DNA from 2 places in the Streptomyces sp. NBC_01474 genome. Region 2 is predicted to be linked to the other one. Evidence: predicted binding sites of a transcription regulator. Region 2 holds the regulator's gene; the other holds the start of a gene.

Region 1 (6,904 bases), 1.1 Mb from region 2:
ACCGGCGCCGCCCAGGCCAACTACTTCGTGGACCACGGGGGCGGCTGGTCCCGGGACGGCAGGACCCTGCCGGGCGCGCTCGACATCGAGTGGAACCCGTACGGCGCGTCCTGCTACGGCAAGACCGCGGCCGGAATGGTCAGCTGGATCCGCGACTTCCTGAACCAGTACAAGGCCCGCACCGGACGCGACGCCGTGATCTACACGGCGACGAGCTGGTGGACCGAGTGCACCGGCAACTCCAGCGCGTTCGGGGCGACCAACCCGCTCTGGATCGCGCGCTACAACACCGACCCGGGCGCGCTCCCGGCCGGCTGGGGCTTCTACACGATGTGGCAGTACACGTCGTCCGGCCCGACGGTCGGCGACCACAGCAAGTTCAACGGCGCCTACGACCGGCTGCAGGCACTGGCCAACGGCTGAGCGAGCGGAGAGCGGCCGGCCTCCCCCAGGGGTCCGGCCGCTCCTGCGAGGGCGGTCAGCAGCTGCCCGCCCGGGCGGTCCCGCTCCACGAGGTTCGTGCAGCCGGTGGTCCGTCGAGCCACAGCACGCACGTACCTGCGTCGGCGGCACACGGTGCGCCGGCGCATCACCCCCGGCTGACGGCGGTGCTGAACGCGGAGACCAGGTTCCAGGCGGGGTGCAGGCGGCACTGCGCGGCCGGCTGCCTATCAACTGGGGCCCGTCCGCACCGGGCACACGCGGAAGGCCCGAGCCCCCAAGAGGGCTCGGGCCTTCGTCATCCGGCAGCGTCCGTCACGCCGCCACCGGAACCTCCACCGCGGCCGGAGCCAGTGCCAGTTCGAGCACCTGCCGCACATCCGTCACCGGGTGCACATCCAGCTTCTCCAGGACCTCGGCGGGGACGTCGTCCAGATCCGCCTCGTTCCGCTTCGGGATGACGACCGTGGTGATGCCGGCCCGGTGCGCGGCGAGCAGCTTCTGCTTGACGCCACCGATCGGCAGCACGCGCCCGGTCAGCGACACCTCACCGGTCATCGCCACATCCGTACGGACCTGGCGCCCGCTGAGCAGCGACGCGAGAGCGGTCGTCATGGTGACACCCGCGCTCGGACCGTCCTTCGGCACCGCGCCCGCCGGGAAGTGGATGTGCACGCCCCGGTCCTTCAGGTCGGCGACGGGCAGCTCCAGTTCGGCGCCGTGCGAGCGCAGGAAGGAGAGCGCGATCTGCGCCGACTCCTTCATCACGTCACCGAGCTGACCGGTCAGGGTCAGGCCGGCCGCGCCCGTCTCCGGGTCGGCGAGGGACGCCTCCACGTAGAGGACGTCGCCGCCCGCTCCGGTGACCGCCAGTCCGGTGGCCACGCCCGGCACCGCCGTACGACGCTCGGCCGGGTCCTGCGCCGCCTCGGGCACGTGGTGCGGGCGCCCGATGAGGCTCCGCAGGTCGGTGTCCTCGACGGTGAACGGCAGCTCGCGCTCGCCCAGTTCGTGCTGGGCCGCGACCTTCCTCAGCAGCCGTGCGACGGACCGCTCCAGGTTGCGCACGCCGGCTTCCCGCGTGTACTCCCCCGCGAGCTTGCGCAGCGCGCTCTCGCCGAGGGTGACCTCGTCCTGGTCCAGACCGGCCCGCTCCAGCTGGCGCGGGAGCAGGTGGTCGCGGGCGATGACGACCTTCTCGTCCTCGGTGTAGCCGTCGAGGCGGACCAGCTCCATACGGTCGAGCAGGGCCTCCGGGATGGCCTCCAGGACGTTGGCCGTCGCGAGGAACACGACGTCGCTGAGGTCGAGTTCGACCTCCAGGTAGTGGTCGCGGAACGTGTGGTTCTGCGCCGGGTCGAGGACTTCGAGCAGGGCGGCCGCCGGGTCGCCCCGGAAGTCGGACCCCACCTTGTCGATCTCGTCGAGCAGCACGACCGGGTTCATCGACCCGGCCTCCTTGATCGCGCGCACGATCCGGCCCGGCAGGGCACCCACGTACGTACGCCGGTGTCCGCGGATCTCCGCCTCGTCCCGTACGCCGCCGAGGGCGACGCGGACGAACTTGCGGCCCATGGCGTGCGCCACGGACTCGCCGAGCGAGGTCTTGCCGACGCCGGGCGGGCCGACGAGCGCGAGTACCGCGCCGCCCCTGCGCCCGCCGACGACGCCGAGCCCGCGCTCGGAACGCCGCTTGCGCACGGCCAGGTACTCGGTGATGCGCTCCTTCACGTCCTCGAGGCCGGAGTGCTCGGCGTCGAGAACGCGCTGGGCGCCCTGGATGTCGTACTCGTCCTCGGTGCGCTCGTTCCACGGCAGTTCGAGCACGGTGTCGAGCCAGGTGCGGATCCACGAGCCCTCGGGGGACTGGTCACTGGACCGCTCCAGCTTCTCGACCTCCTTGAGCGCGGCCTCACGGACCTTCTCGGGAAGGTCGGCGGCCTCGACCCGCGTGCGGTAGTCGTCGGACTCCTCACCCTCCGTCTCGCCGTTCAGCTCGCGCAGCTCCTTGCGCACGGCGTCCAGCTGGCGCCGCAGCAGGAACTCGCGCTGCTGCTTGTCGACGCCTTCCTGCACGTCCTTGGCGATGGACTCGGCCACGTCCTGCTCGGCGAGGTGCTCGCGCAGCTGCTCGGTGGCCACCTTGAGCCGGGCGACCGGGTCGGCCGTCTCCAGAAGCTCCACCTTCTGCGGCGTGCTCAGGAAGGGCGAGTAGCCGGAGTTGTCGGCGAGCGCGGAGACGTCGTCGATCTGCTGGACGCGGTCCACGACCTGCCAGGCGCCGCGCTTCTTCAGCCAGTTCGTGGCGAGTGCCTTGTATTCGGTGACCAGCTCGGTCACGGAGCCGGGCAGCGGCTCCGGCACGCTCTCCTCGACCGCGAGGCCCTCCACCCACAGGGCGGCGCCGGGGCCGGTCGTGCCCGCGCCGATCCGTACGCGGCTGCGGCCACGGATCAGGGCGCCGGGGTCGCCGTCGGCGAGCCGGCCCACCTGCTCGACGGTGCCGAGCACGCCGGTGTTCGCGTACGTGCCGTCGATCCGGGGAACAAGAAGCACCTTCGGCTTGCTGCCGCCCACAGATCCGCTGGAACGGGCCGCTGCCTGAGCGGCCTCCACCGCGGCGCGTACGTCGTTGTCGTTGAGGTCCAGGGGCACCACCATTCCGGGCAGCACGACCTCGTCGTCGAGCGGCAGCACGGGCAGGGTGAGCGGTGTGGACGTCGATGCCATGATCTCCCCTTAAGCAGTCAAGTTGAGCTATGCCGACTCAATGCACGTGAGCCTCCGAATGTTCCCCAGGCGCTGTTCGCTCTCGGCGATCAGTGGATGGGCAGGGGAAAGCCACAGCTCAGAGGGGGTGTGTGACGTGTACGACCATGGGCCGACCGGGGGACGGGTGACGCGTCAGGCCGCGGACGGTCCCGGCGCGCGGCGCCACCGGCGCACCAGCGGCCAGGTCCCGACGCCGATGGCCAATGCCATGAGGTGACCCCAGCTCGTCATCGGGTCCGCGAACTCGACGAGGTCCTCGACCAGCATCCCGCCGACGACGGCGAGCACGGCCCAGCGCAGCCAGGGCGTGAGGAGACCGGCGAGCGCCCCGATGCTCGCGGCCACGCCGAAACTGATCCCGTAGTCGAGGCGGTGCAGCGAGCTCTCGGGCAGGTGCCCGGCCATCACGGAGAGCCCGACGGGCACCTCGGTGGCGAGCGTCGCCACGGTGTGACCGAGGACGAAGACACCGGCGGTGCGCCGGCCGCCGATCCGGCGTTCCAGCGCCGTGAGGACGACCAGGAAGCCGATCGCGAACGGGGACGTGATCCCGCCGGCGATCCACAGCGCACTGGCGACCAGCACGAACACGGGCGCGTGCGCGAGGTGCGCCGCGTCGGTGCTGGAACCCCGCAGCGCGGACGCGACGACGCCGGGATCGGCGAACAGCGCGAAGAGGGACGTGCCGACGAGCACGGCGGCGTAGGCGAAGGTGAACGGCGTCCCCGTGGGCGTCGGCAGCAGCCGCCAGGGGCGCATCCGGCGCCGGGGGCCGGCGGTCTCGGGCGGGATGCGCTCGCCGGTCGCGGGTCCGGCAGCGGCAGGCGCCATGCCACAGGCCGCCGGCTGAGCCGGGACGGCATCGAGCAGGGGCCGCGAAGCCTCGGGCAGCGTCCCCGAAGAAAGCGTGCACGGAGAACCAGCCCTCGAAGAAACGTCAGCCCCGTCGGCCTCGACCGTCACGCCACGCTCCACCTGCGGCATCCTTTCCCTTCCGGCCCGCCCCAGCTTTCGCCTCCCGTACCCGCGCTGTCCATGACCGACGCCACGTGCGGCATGACTCACAGGCCGCACACGAGCGCCCCAACTCCCTTGCCAGGGACGGCCGGGCGTCGAGCCGGTTGCGGCAGGATGGACGCCATGTCCACCTCGTACCCCATCCCGTACGACGCCGACCACACCGCCCCCGTCGTCCTCGACCGGCGCGAAGGGCCGTTCGGAGAGGTCGTACTGCGGCGCCACGGCGCGCTGCTCCAGATCATCGCCAATGGATGCTTCCTGATGGACACGTCCGACGGCCGCTCCGAGCGCCTCCTGGTCGACGCGGCGCTGGACGCTCTCGACGACCGCCAGGCGCCCGGAATTCTCATCGGCGGGCTCGGTGTCGGATTCTCCCTCACACACGCGGCTGCGAATTCCCGCTGGGGCCGCATCGCCGTCGTCGAGCGCGAGCCGGCGATCGTCGACTGGCATCGCGAGGGCCCGCTGTCCGAGTTGTCACGGTCCGCGCTCGCCGATCCACGCACGGAGATTGTGGAGGCGGACCTTGTCTCGTACATCCAGGAATCGGCCGAGACGTACGACGCACTGTGTCTCGATATCGACAACGGACCCGACTGGACAGTGACGGAGGGTAATGACAGTCTCTACTCACCGGTAGGCCTCGCGGCCTGCCGGGCGCGGCTCGCTCCTGGCGGTGTGCTTGCCGTGTGGTCCGCACAGCCCTCCGCAAATTTTGAAGGAACCTTGCGGAATGCCGGATTCCGGTCGGTCCGCACCGAAGAGATCCCGGTTGTCCGGGGCGTTCCGGACGTCGTACATCTCGGGGTCAGGCCTGCGTAGCCGACTCGCGGTAACTCCCCGTACGCTGACTGCCGAAACCCAGATCATTCAAGCGTCAAGCGCACACGGATGTGCGCATTCAGGGGCGGGGCGATGGAGCAGACACACACCTCCCACAACGGCAGCACGGCGACGCCGGGTGCCCAGCGACGGGTCCTGGTGGTCGAGGACGACCCCACGATCGTCGACGCCATCGCCGCGCGGCTGCGTGCCGAGGGATTCCTCGTGCAAACGGCACAGGACGGTCCGGCGGCGGTCGACACGGCAGAGGCATGGCAGCCGGACCTGCTGATCCTCGACATCATGCTGCCCGGCTTCGACGGGCTCGAGGTCTGCCGCCGCGTGCAGGCGCAGCGGCCGGTGCCGGTGATGATGCTCACGGCGCGCGACGACGAGACGGACATGCTCGTCGGGCTCGGCGTGGGTGCCGACGACTACATGACGAAGCCCTTCTCGATGCGGGAGCTCGCGGCGCGCGTGCACGTCCTGCTGCGGAGGGTCGAGCGCGCGGCGCTCGCGGCGGCCACGCCCAGGAGCGGCATCCTGCGGCTCGGCGAGCTGGAGATCGACCACGCACAGCGCCGGGTGCGGGTGCGCTCCGAGGACGTCCACCTGACGCCCACGGAGTTCGACCTCCTGGTCTGCCTGGCCAACACGCCCCGCGCCGTCCTCTCGCGTGAGCAGCTGCTCGCCGAGGTGTGGGACTGGGCGGACGCGTCGGGCACCCGGACCGTCGACAGCCACATCAAGGCGCTGCGCCGGAAGATCGGCGCCGAGCGGATCCGCACCGTCCACGGTGTGGGCTACGCGCTGGAGACGCCGACGCCATGACCGGCAGCGGCGACGCATCCGACGTACGGGACGCGGACGGGTACGAGCCGGGGCCGCCGGGCCTCCCACCCGGCGCTCCCCCGGTCGCCCGGCCCCTCGCGGGCCACTGGGTGCAGGGCGGTCTGCGGCCGTTCTCCATCAAGACCAAGCTCGGCACGCTGGTCGTCGTCTCGGTGTTCATCACGACCGGACTGCTGATGGTCGCCGTCCGCACCCAGACCGAGCTCCGTTTCATCACGGTCTTCTCGGTCATCGCGACGCTCCTCATCACCCAGTTCGTGGCGCACTCGCTGACCGCGCCGCTCGACGAGATGAACACGGTCGCCCGCTCCATCTCGCACGGCGACTACACGCGCCGGGTCCGTGGCGCCGACCGGCGCGACGAGCTGGGCGACCTGGCCGCGACCATCAACCGCATGGCCGACGACCTGGAGGCCCAGGACCAGCAGCGCAAGGAGCTCGTGGCGAACGTCTCGCACGAGCTGCGCACCCCGATCGCGGGCCTGCGCGCCGTCCTGGAGAACGTCGTGGACGGGGTCTCGGCCGCCGACCCCGAGACCATGCGCACCGCCCTGAAACAGACCGAGCGCCTGGGGCGGCTGGTCGAGACGCTGCTCGACCTCTCGCGGCTCGACAACGGCGTGGTCCCGCTCAAGGCGCGCCGCTTCGAGGTGTGGCCGTATCTGTCGGGCGTCCTGAAGGAGGCCAACATGGTCGCCTCGCAGCGCGCCGGCATCGCCTCGGGCTCCGGCACCCACACGCGCACGGACGTGCATCTGCACCTGGACGTGTCGCCGCCCGAGCTGACCGCGCACGCGGACCCCGAGCGGATCCACCAGGTCGTGGCCAACCTCATCGACAACGCCGTGAAACACAGCCCGCCGCACGGCCGCGTGACCGTGCTGGCGCGGCGCGGCCTCTATCCGGAGTCGCTCGATCTGGAGGTCCTCGACGAGGGCCCCGGCATCCCCCGCTCCGAGTGGCACCGCGTATTCGAGCGCTTCAACCGGGGCGGCCA
Region 2 (6,904 bases):
GGCTCGAGCCAGCTGCTGCCGCACCCGCTGAGGGCCACGGCCATGGCGGACGCCACACCGACAAGAGCGGCGCGCTTCGTACGCGGATTCACTTTCTCTACCTCCCTGAAGTGACCGCGTCGTTGCGGCCGAGGTGGCTGGAAGCCAACTCCGCCCAACACGCAGCGTCAAGAGGTGAATCCCTAACGAGACGGAAACAGGTCGATGCGTTCCAGTGGTGAATTCAGACGTACTCCGGGTAACCCCAGACGCCGCACAGGCCACAGGGCTTCTACCGCGCCAGGTCCGCCGTCACCGTGAGCAAACTCACGGGTTGAACACATACCCTCCGCGTCTCGTCCCGGCCCCCTCCCCAGGACCTTCACGACTCCCGCGCCCTGTCTCCGGCGGCTCGTCCGCGCCGGTCAGGAGCTCTTCAGGACGACCAGGTCGCCTTCGGCCGACGTGAGCCGGCAGCCCGGACAGCAGCCTGGTTCCGGACCCCGGTGGGCGTGGTCACAGGTAGCGCAGTTCTGGAGCGTGCTCCCGGGAAACCGCGGCCCGGAGTGCTCGCCACGGTGATCGCCCCGGCAGCCGCGGCCTTCACGGCGTGCGCGCCGCGGTTCGCCGGCCGTGATCGCGTCGCGGGTGATGCCGGCCGGGAACGGCGGGTCGACGGCGCGCGGCCCGCGTCCTCCCTCACCCCGTCATCCCGCCCTCCCGAGGCGTACAACCCCGAGACCCCCTCGCATGTCTTGATCGTCATGACATCCGCCAGACCCATCGCAGCCGCGACCGTGATAGCAGCCACCGCGGGCGGGCTGCTCTGCGCCGTCGCCCCGGCTGCCGACGCCGCAGCGGTCACCTGCGCCTCGCCCGTCTTCAAGCGGGAGTTCTTCGCCAACACCAGCTTCTCCGGTACGCCGAAGAGGACGGACTGCGACTCGAAGATCGACCAGGACTGGGGCACCGGCGCTCCCGCTTCCGGCCTGCCCACGAACAGCTTCGGCGTGCGCTGGAGCGTGACACGCGACTTCGGCTCGGGCGGGCCCTTCTCCTTCGCCGCCGCCACGCGGGACGGCATCCGCGTGTATGTCGACGGCGTCCGCAAGGTCGACGTGTGGAAGAACGTCTCCACGACCCAGAGCAAGACCGTGAATGTCACCGTCCCCTCCGGCAGACACACGCTCCGCGTCGACTTCGTCAACTGGACCGGCGCCGCGAACGTCACGTTCGCCTACACGCCCCGCACCTCTGCATCGGTCGACGGTACGGCCCCGCGCACGCCGTCCGGGACGAAAGTCGCCTACAGCACCGACACCAGGAAAACCGCGGTGAGTTGGGGCAAGAACGTGGAGATGGACCTGGGCGGGTACCGCGTGTACCGACGTCCTGCCGCCTCCACCACCTGGACGAACATCAGCGGAGACCTCACCGCCACCAGCACCGCCTACAGCGACACCCCACCCGCCGACGGCACGAAGTACTTCTACCGCGTCCGGGCCATCGACAAGGCAGCCAACCGCTCCGCCGCCACCACCGAGCAGGGCATCACCACCGTCGACAAGCTCGCACCGGGCGCTCCCGGCGGCCTGAAGGCCACGCGGATCGAGGGCGGCGCCGTCAGGGTGGACTGGCAGACGGCCACCGGCGCCGCCGCCTACCAGGTGCTCCGCTCGGCCACGGCGGGCGGGACGTACACCGCCGTGTCCGATTGGCTGACCGACCCGTCCTTCCGCGACACGCCCTCCTTCGCCACCACACACCGCTGGTACTACCGGGTCGTCGCGCGCGACGCCGCAGGCAATGTCTCCGCCCCGTCCGCCACCGCCGACACGGGCGCTCCCGACAGCACCCCGCCCGATCAGGTGCAGGGCGTCACCGCGGACGCCACCACGGCGGGCAACAGCGTCAGCTGGCAGGCGGGCACGGACGACACCGCGCACTACGAGGTATGGGTGACGACGCCGGAGGGCACCGACCCCGCCGGGCCTCGAATCGTTCTCGGCACCTCATACCTGGACGCCACGGCGGCAGTCGGCGTCCACACCGAGTACCGGGTGTACGCGGTCGACACCGATGGGAACATCTCCCCGGCCTCGGAGCCGACGACGGCCGTGCGCCCGGCGGCCTCCGCACTGGCCGCGCCCGGCACCCCGACCGCACTCCCGCTGGACAGCGCGACCCGACTGTCCTGGCCGTCGGCCGACAGCATCGACTACCGCGTGTACCGCCGCACGGACCCGAACGGGGCCTGGACCCTGCTGACCCCGCGGCCGGTCACCGCCCTGGTCTTCGACGACACGACGGCCCCGGCGGGCGACTCCTGGTACTACGTGACCACCGTCGACCGAGACGGCGTCGACTCAGCTCCGTCGGACACCGCCGCGCTGCAGCGCCGGACCCCGGCCACCCCGGACGCGCCCGCGGCCCCGGCCTTGACCCTGTCCGCGCCGTTCACGGAGTGCACCGTGAACGACTGCGCTGGGCACGGCTACGGACAGGACGTCACTGTCACGGCGACACCCGCGGCGCAGCCGGGCCATGTGGCGGTCGGCTACCGATGGGTGGTCAGCGGTCCGGACGGGTTCGTGAAGAACACCACCGGCCCCGCACTGACGTGGCGCGCGACCGCCATCGGCCCCTACACGGTGCAGGCCGAGACGAGTGACGCGTACGGGCGCTACGGACGGCCCGCGACCATCACCTTCAAGGTCGGCTGAGAGCCAAGGCACGACGGGGCCCCGGAAGTCGACACCTCCGGGGCCCCTCGCGACGCCAGGGCCAGGACCCGGGCCGCGCTCAGGCCCTCGGCCAACGCCGAACCATCGCCTCCACCACGCTCAGAGCGCCTGGGACCTGGGCGGCCGGCGAGGGATTGGGTGGGCGTCCCCTTCCGGCAGATCATGCTCAGGCCCCGCTCTCCCGGCGTGGCCGAACAGGTGCTCGCGCCGGCCGCTGGCGGCGCTGACGCCCTGCGCCGCACTCGTGGTGGCACTGTGGCGGACGGCAGGACGGTAGGCGCACACGAAGGGGCCCGGAGGTGACAGCCTCCGGGCCCCTTCACGTATGTACACAGGTCAGTCGCACATAGGTCAGTCCTGCGGCCGCTTCGGCCGCCACACGACCAGCGCGCTCGTCTGCTGGACCTCCTGGTACGGGACCAGGTCCCGCCGGTAGGAGGCGTGGACGGCCGCCTCGCGCTGCTGCATCGCGGCGGCCGCGCCCTCCACCGCGGAGGACAGCTCGGCCACCCGGGCCTGCAGCGCAGCGACCTGGTTCTCCAGTTCGATGATGCGCTTGATGCCCGCGAGGTTGATGCCCTCGTCCTGCGACAGCTGCTGCACCTGGCGGAGCAGTTCGATGTCGCGGGCCGAGTAGCGCCTGCCGCGCCCGGCCGTACGGTCCGGGGAGACCAGGCCGAGACGGTCGTACTGGCGCAGGGTCTGCGGATGCAGCCCGCTGAGCTGGGCGGCCACCGAGATGACATAGACCGGAGTCTCGTCGGTCAGCTCATAGGCCCTGCCAACAAAGGAACTCTGTCGTCGACGGCCGTCCATACGCTCATGCTCCCTTCGCGGCCTGGAACAGTTCTGCCCGCGGATCGCTGTCCGCAGTCGCCTTCCGGTACGCCTCGAGGGCGTCCTTCGCGGTGTCGGTCAGATCCGTGGGGACCGAGACTTCCACCGTGACGAGCAGATCGCCACGGGTGCCGTCCTTGCGGACAGCGCCCTTGCCGCGGGCCCGCATCGTCCGCCCGTTCGGCGTGCCCGGGGGCAGCTTGAGCGTGACCGGGGGCCCGCCGAGCGTGGGGACCTTGACCTCGCCCCCGAGCACGGCCTCCGGATAGCTGACCGGCACGGTGACCGTGAGGTTGTCGCCCTTGCGGCCGAAGACCGGGTGGGAGTCCACGTGCACGACCACGTACAGGTCGCCCGCGGGGCCGCCGCGCTCGCCCGGCGCGCCCTTGCCGCGCAGCCGGATGCGCTGGTTGTCCGAGACGCCGGCCGGGATGCGGACCTGCATCGTCCGGGAGGACTTCGCACGGCCCGAGCCCTTGCAGACCTCACAGGGTGTCTCCGCGATCAGGCCGCGGCCCTTGCAGTCCACGCACGGGTCGGTCAGCGAGAAACCGCCGCCGCCACCGCGCGAGACCTGGCCCGTGCCGACGCAGGTCGGGCACACGCGCGGTGTGCCGTTCTTGTCGCCGGTGCCGGAACAGGCCTTGCAGGGCGCCTGCGACGACATGCGCAGCGGCACCGTCGCCCCGTCGACCGCCTCGGTGAAACTGAGTGTGACCTCGGACTCGATGTCCTGGCCGCGGCGCGGCTGCGTGCGCGTGCCGGTGCCCGCGCCGCCCCGGTTGAACAGGCCGCCGAAGACGTCCCCGAGTCCGCCGCCGAACCCGCCGGCACCCCCTGCCGTACCGCCCTGGGGGCCGCCTCCGAAGAGGTCGCCCAGGTCGAAGTTGAAGGTGCCGCCGCCCGCCCCGCCCGGCCCCGGACGGAATCCGCCGTTGCCGAACAGGGCGCGCGCCTCGTCGTACTCCTTGCGCTTCTTGGGGTCGCCGAGGACGTCGTTCGCCTCGGAGATCTCCTTGAAGCGCTCCTCCGCCTTGAGGTTGCCCTTGTTGGCGTCGGGGTGGTTCTCACGGGCGAGCTTGCGGTACGCCTTCTTGATCTCGGCGTCGGTGGCGTCCTTGGGGACGCCGAGGACCTTGTAGTAGTCCTTCTCGATGAAGTCCTTCGTGCTCATCCTCGACGTCCCTCCTCTCGCTGCTTACTGACGTCAGCCCTCGTCCGGGCCACCGCTCTCCTTGTCGTCGGCGGCAGCCGATTCCCCGCCCTTGGAGGACTCGCCCTTGGCCGGCTGGGCCCCGGGCTGCGGCTCGGCCACCGCCACCCGCGCGGGGCGGATGGTGCGCTCGCCGATCCGGTAGCCCGGCTGCAGGATCGCGACGCAGGTCGTCTCGGTGACGTCCGGCGCGTACGAGTGCATCAGGGCCTCGTGGATCGTCGGGTCGAAGGGCTCGCCCTCCTTGCCGAACTGCTGGAGCCCCATCTTGGCGGCGACCACCTCGAGCGACTCGGCGACCGACTTGAAGCCGCCGACCAGCTCTCCGTGCTCACGGGCACGGCCGATGTCGTCGAGTACGGGGAGCAGTTCGGTCAGGAGGCCCGCGACCGCGACCTCCTTGACCGTGACCCGGTCCCGCTCCACGCGGCGACGGTAGTTCTGGTACTCGGCCTGGAGCCGCTGGAGGTCCGCGGTGCGCTCACCGAGCGCCATGCGTACCTGGTCCAGCTGGGCCGTCAGGCCTACGTTCTGAACCGCCGAAGCGGCTCCTGCTGCTGCGTCCCCGGCCGGGGCCGCCCCCTCGCCCTTGTCGGGCGAGGGAGCGGCCTTCGGCTCGGCGTCGTCGGGGGTGGCGCCGGAGGGGACGTCAGGCTCGTCGCTCTCGCTGAAGCCCGGGGTCTCCTCCGTCACGCGGCACCGTCCTTACGGTCCTCGTCGACGATCTCGGCGTCGACGACGTCGTCGTCAGCGGCCTTCTGCCCGTCACCCGGGGCACCGGCCTCGGGACCGCCCGCGGCCTGCGCGCCCTGGGCGTCGGCGTACATGGCCTGGCCCAGCTTCTGCGAGACGGCGGCGACCTTCTCGGTGGCGGTGCGGATCTCGGCCGTGTCCTCGCCCTTGAGCTTCTCCTTCAGCTCGGTGAGCGACTCCTCGACCTCGGTCTTGACCTCGCCCGGGACCTTGTCCTCGTTGTCCTTGAGGAACTTCTCCGTCTGGTAGACGAGCTGCTCGCCCTGGTTGCGCGTCTCGGCGGCCTCGCGGCGACGGTGGTCCTCGTCCGCGTACTGCTCGGCCTCCTGGCGCATCCGGTCGACCTCGTCCTTCGGCAGCGAGGAGCCGCCGGTGACGGTCATCTTCTGCTCCTTGCCCGTGCCCAGGTCCTTCGCGGTCACGTGCATGATGCCGTTGGCGTCGATGTCGAAGGCGACCTCGATCTGCGGGACACCACGCGGGGCCGGCGGCAGACCGGTGAGCTCGAACATCCCGAGCTTCTTGTTGTACGCCGCGATCTCGCGCTCGCCCTGGTAGACCTGGATCTGCACGGACGGCTGGTTGTCCTCGGCCGTCGTGAAGATCTCGGAACGCTTGGTCGGGATCGTGGTGTTGCGCTCGATGAGCTTCGTCATGATCCCTCCCTTGGTCTCGATGCCGAGGGACAGCGGGGTCACGTCGAGGAGCAGGACGTCCTTGACCTCACCCTTGAGGACACCGGCCTGCAGGGCGGCGCCGATGGCGACGACCTCGTCCGGGTTCACGCCCTTGTTGGCGTCCTGGCCGCCGGTCAGCTCCTTGACGAGCTCCGCGACGGCGGGCATACGGGTCGAGCCACCGACGAGAACGACGTGGTCGATCTCGGAGAGCTGGATGCCCGCGTCCTTGATGACGTTGTGGAACGGCGTCTTGCAGCGCTCCAGAAGGTCGGACGTGAGCTGCTGGAACTGGGCGCGCGTGAGCTTCTCGTCCAGGTGCAGCGGGCCCTCGGCGGACGCCGTGATGTAGGGCAGGTTGATCGTGGTCTCGGTCGAGGACGAGAGCTCGATCTTCGCCTTCTCGGCGGCCTCGCGCAGGCGCTGGAGCGCCATCTTGTCCTTGGACAGGTCCACGCCGTGGCCGTTGTTGAACTGCTTGACCAGGTAGTCGACGACGCGCTGGTCCCAGTCGTCACCACCGAGGTGGTTGTCGCCGTTCGTGGCCTTCACCTCGACGACGCCGTCGCCGATCTCGAGGAGCGACACGTCGAAGGTGCCGCCACCGAGGTCGAAGACGAGGATGGTCTGGTCGTCCTTGTCGAGACCGTAGGCCAGGGCGGCGGCCGTCGGCTCGTTGACGATGCGCAGGACGTTCAGAC

What was found. The regulator HspR, encoded in region 2, represses chaperone genes until heat shock. The targets are predictions, from matches to a motif close to TTGAGNNNNNNNNNCTCAA.
Region 1: the regulator HspR is predicted to act here: its motif matches at 3,194-3,212, upstream of lon (endopeptidase La).

What each region holds. Positions count from the first base shown of each region.
Region 1 is NZ_CP109449.1:4,293,312-4,300,215, forward strand. It holds gene OG758_RS19575 (lysozyme) at 1-423, shown strand, start outside; gene lon (endopeptidase La) at 757-3,171, opposite strand; gene OG758_RS19585 (rhomboid-like protein) at 3,346-4,044, opposite strand; gene OG758_RS19590 (spermidine synthase) at 4,354-5,055, shown strand; gene OG758_RS19595 (response regulator transcription factor) at 5,149-5,886, shown strand; gene OG758_RS19600 (HAMP domain-containing sensor histidine kinase) at 5,883-6,904, shown strand, end outside.
Region 2 is NZ_CP109449.1:5,391,779-5,398,682, forward strand. It holds gene OG758_RS24740 (sugar ABC transporter substrate-binding protein) at 1-92, opposite strand, end outside; gene OG758_RS24745 (PA14 domain-containing protein) at 744-2,702, shown strand; gene OG758_RS24750 (heat shock protein transcriptional repressor HspR) at 3,075-3,539, opposite strand; gene dnaJ (molecular chaperone DnaJ) at 3,544-4,734, opposite strand; gene grpE (nucleotide exchange factor GrpE) at 4,768-5,466, opposite strand; gene dnaK (molecular chaperone DnaK) at 5,463-6,904, opposite strand, start outside.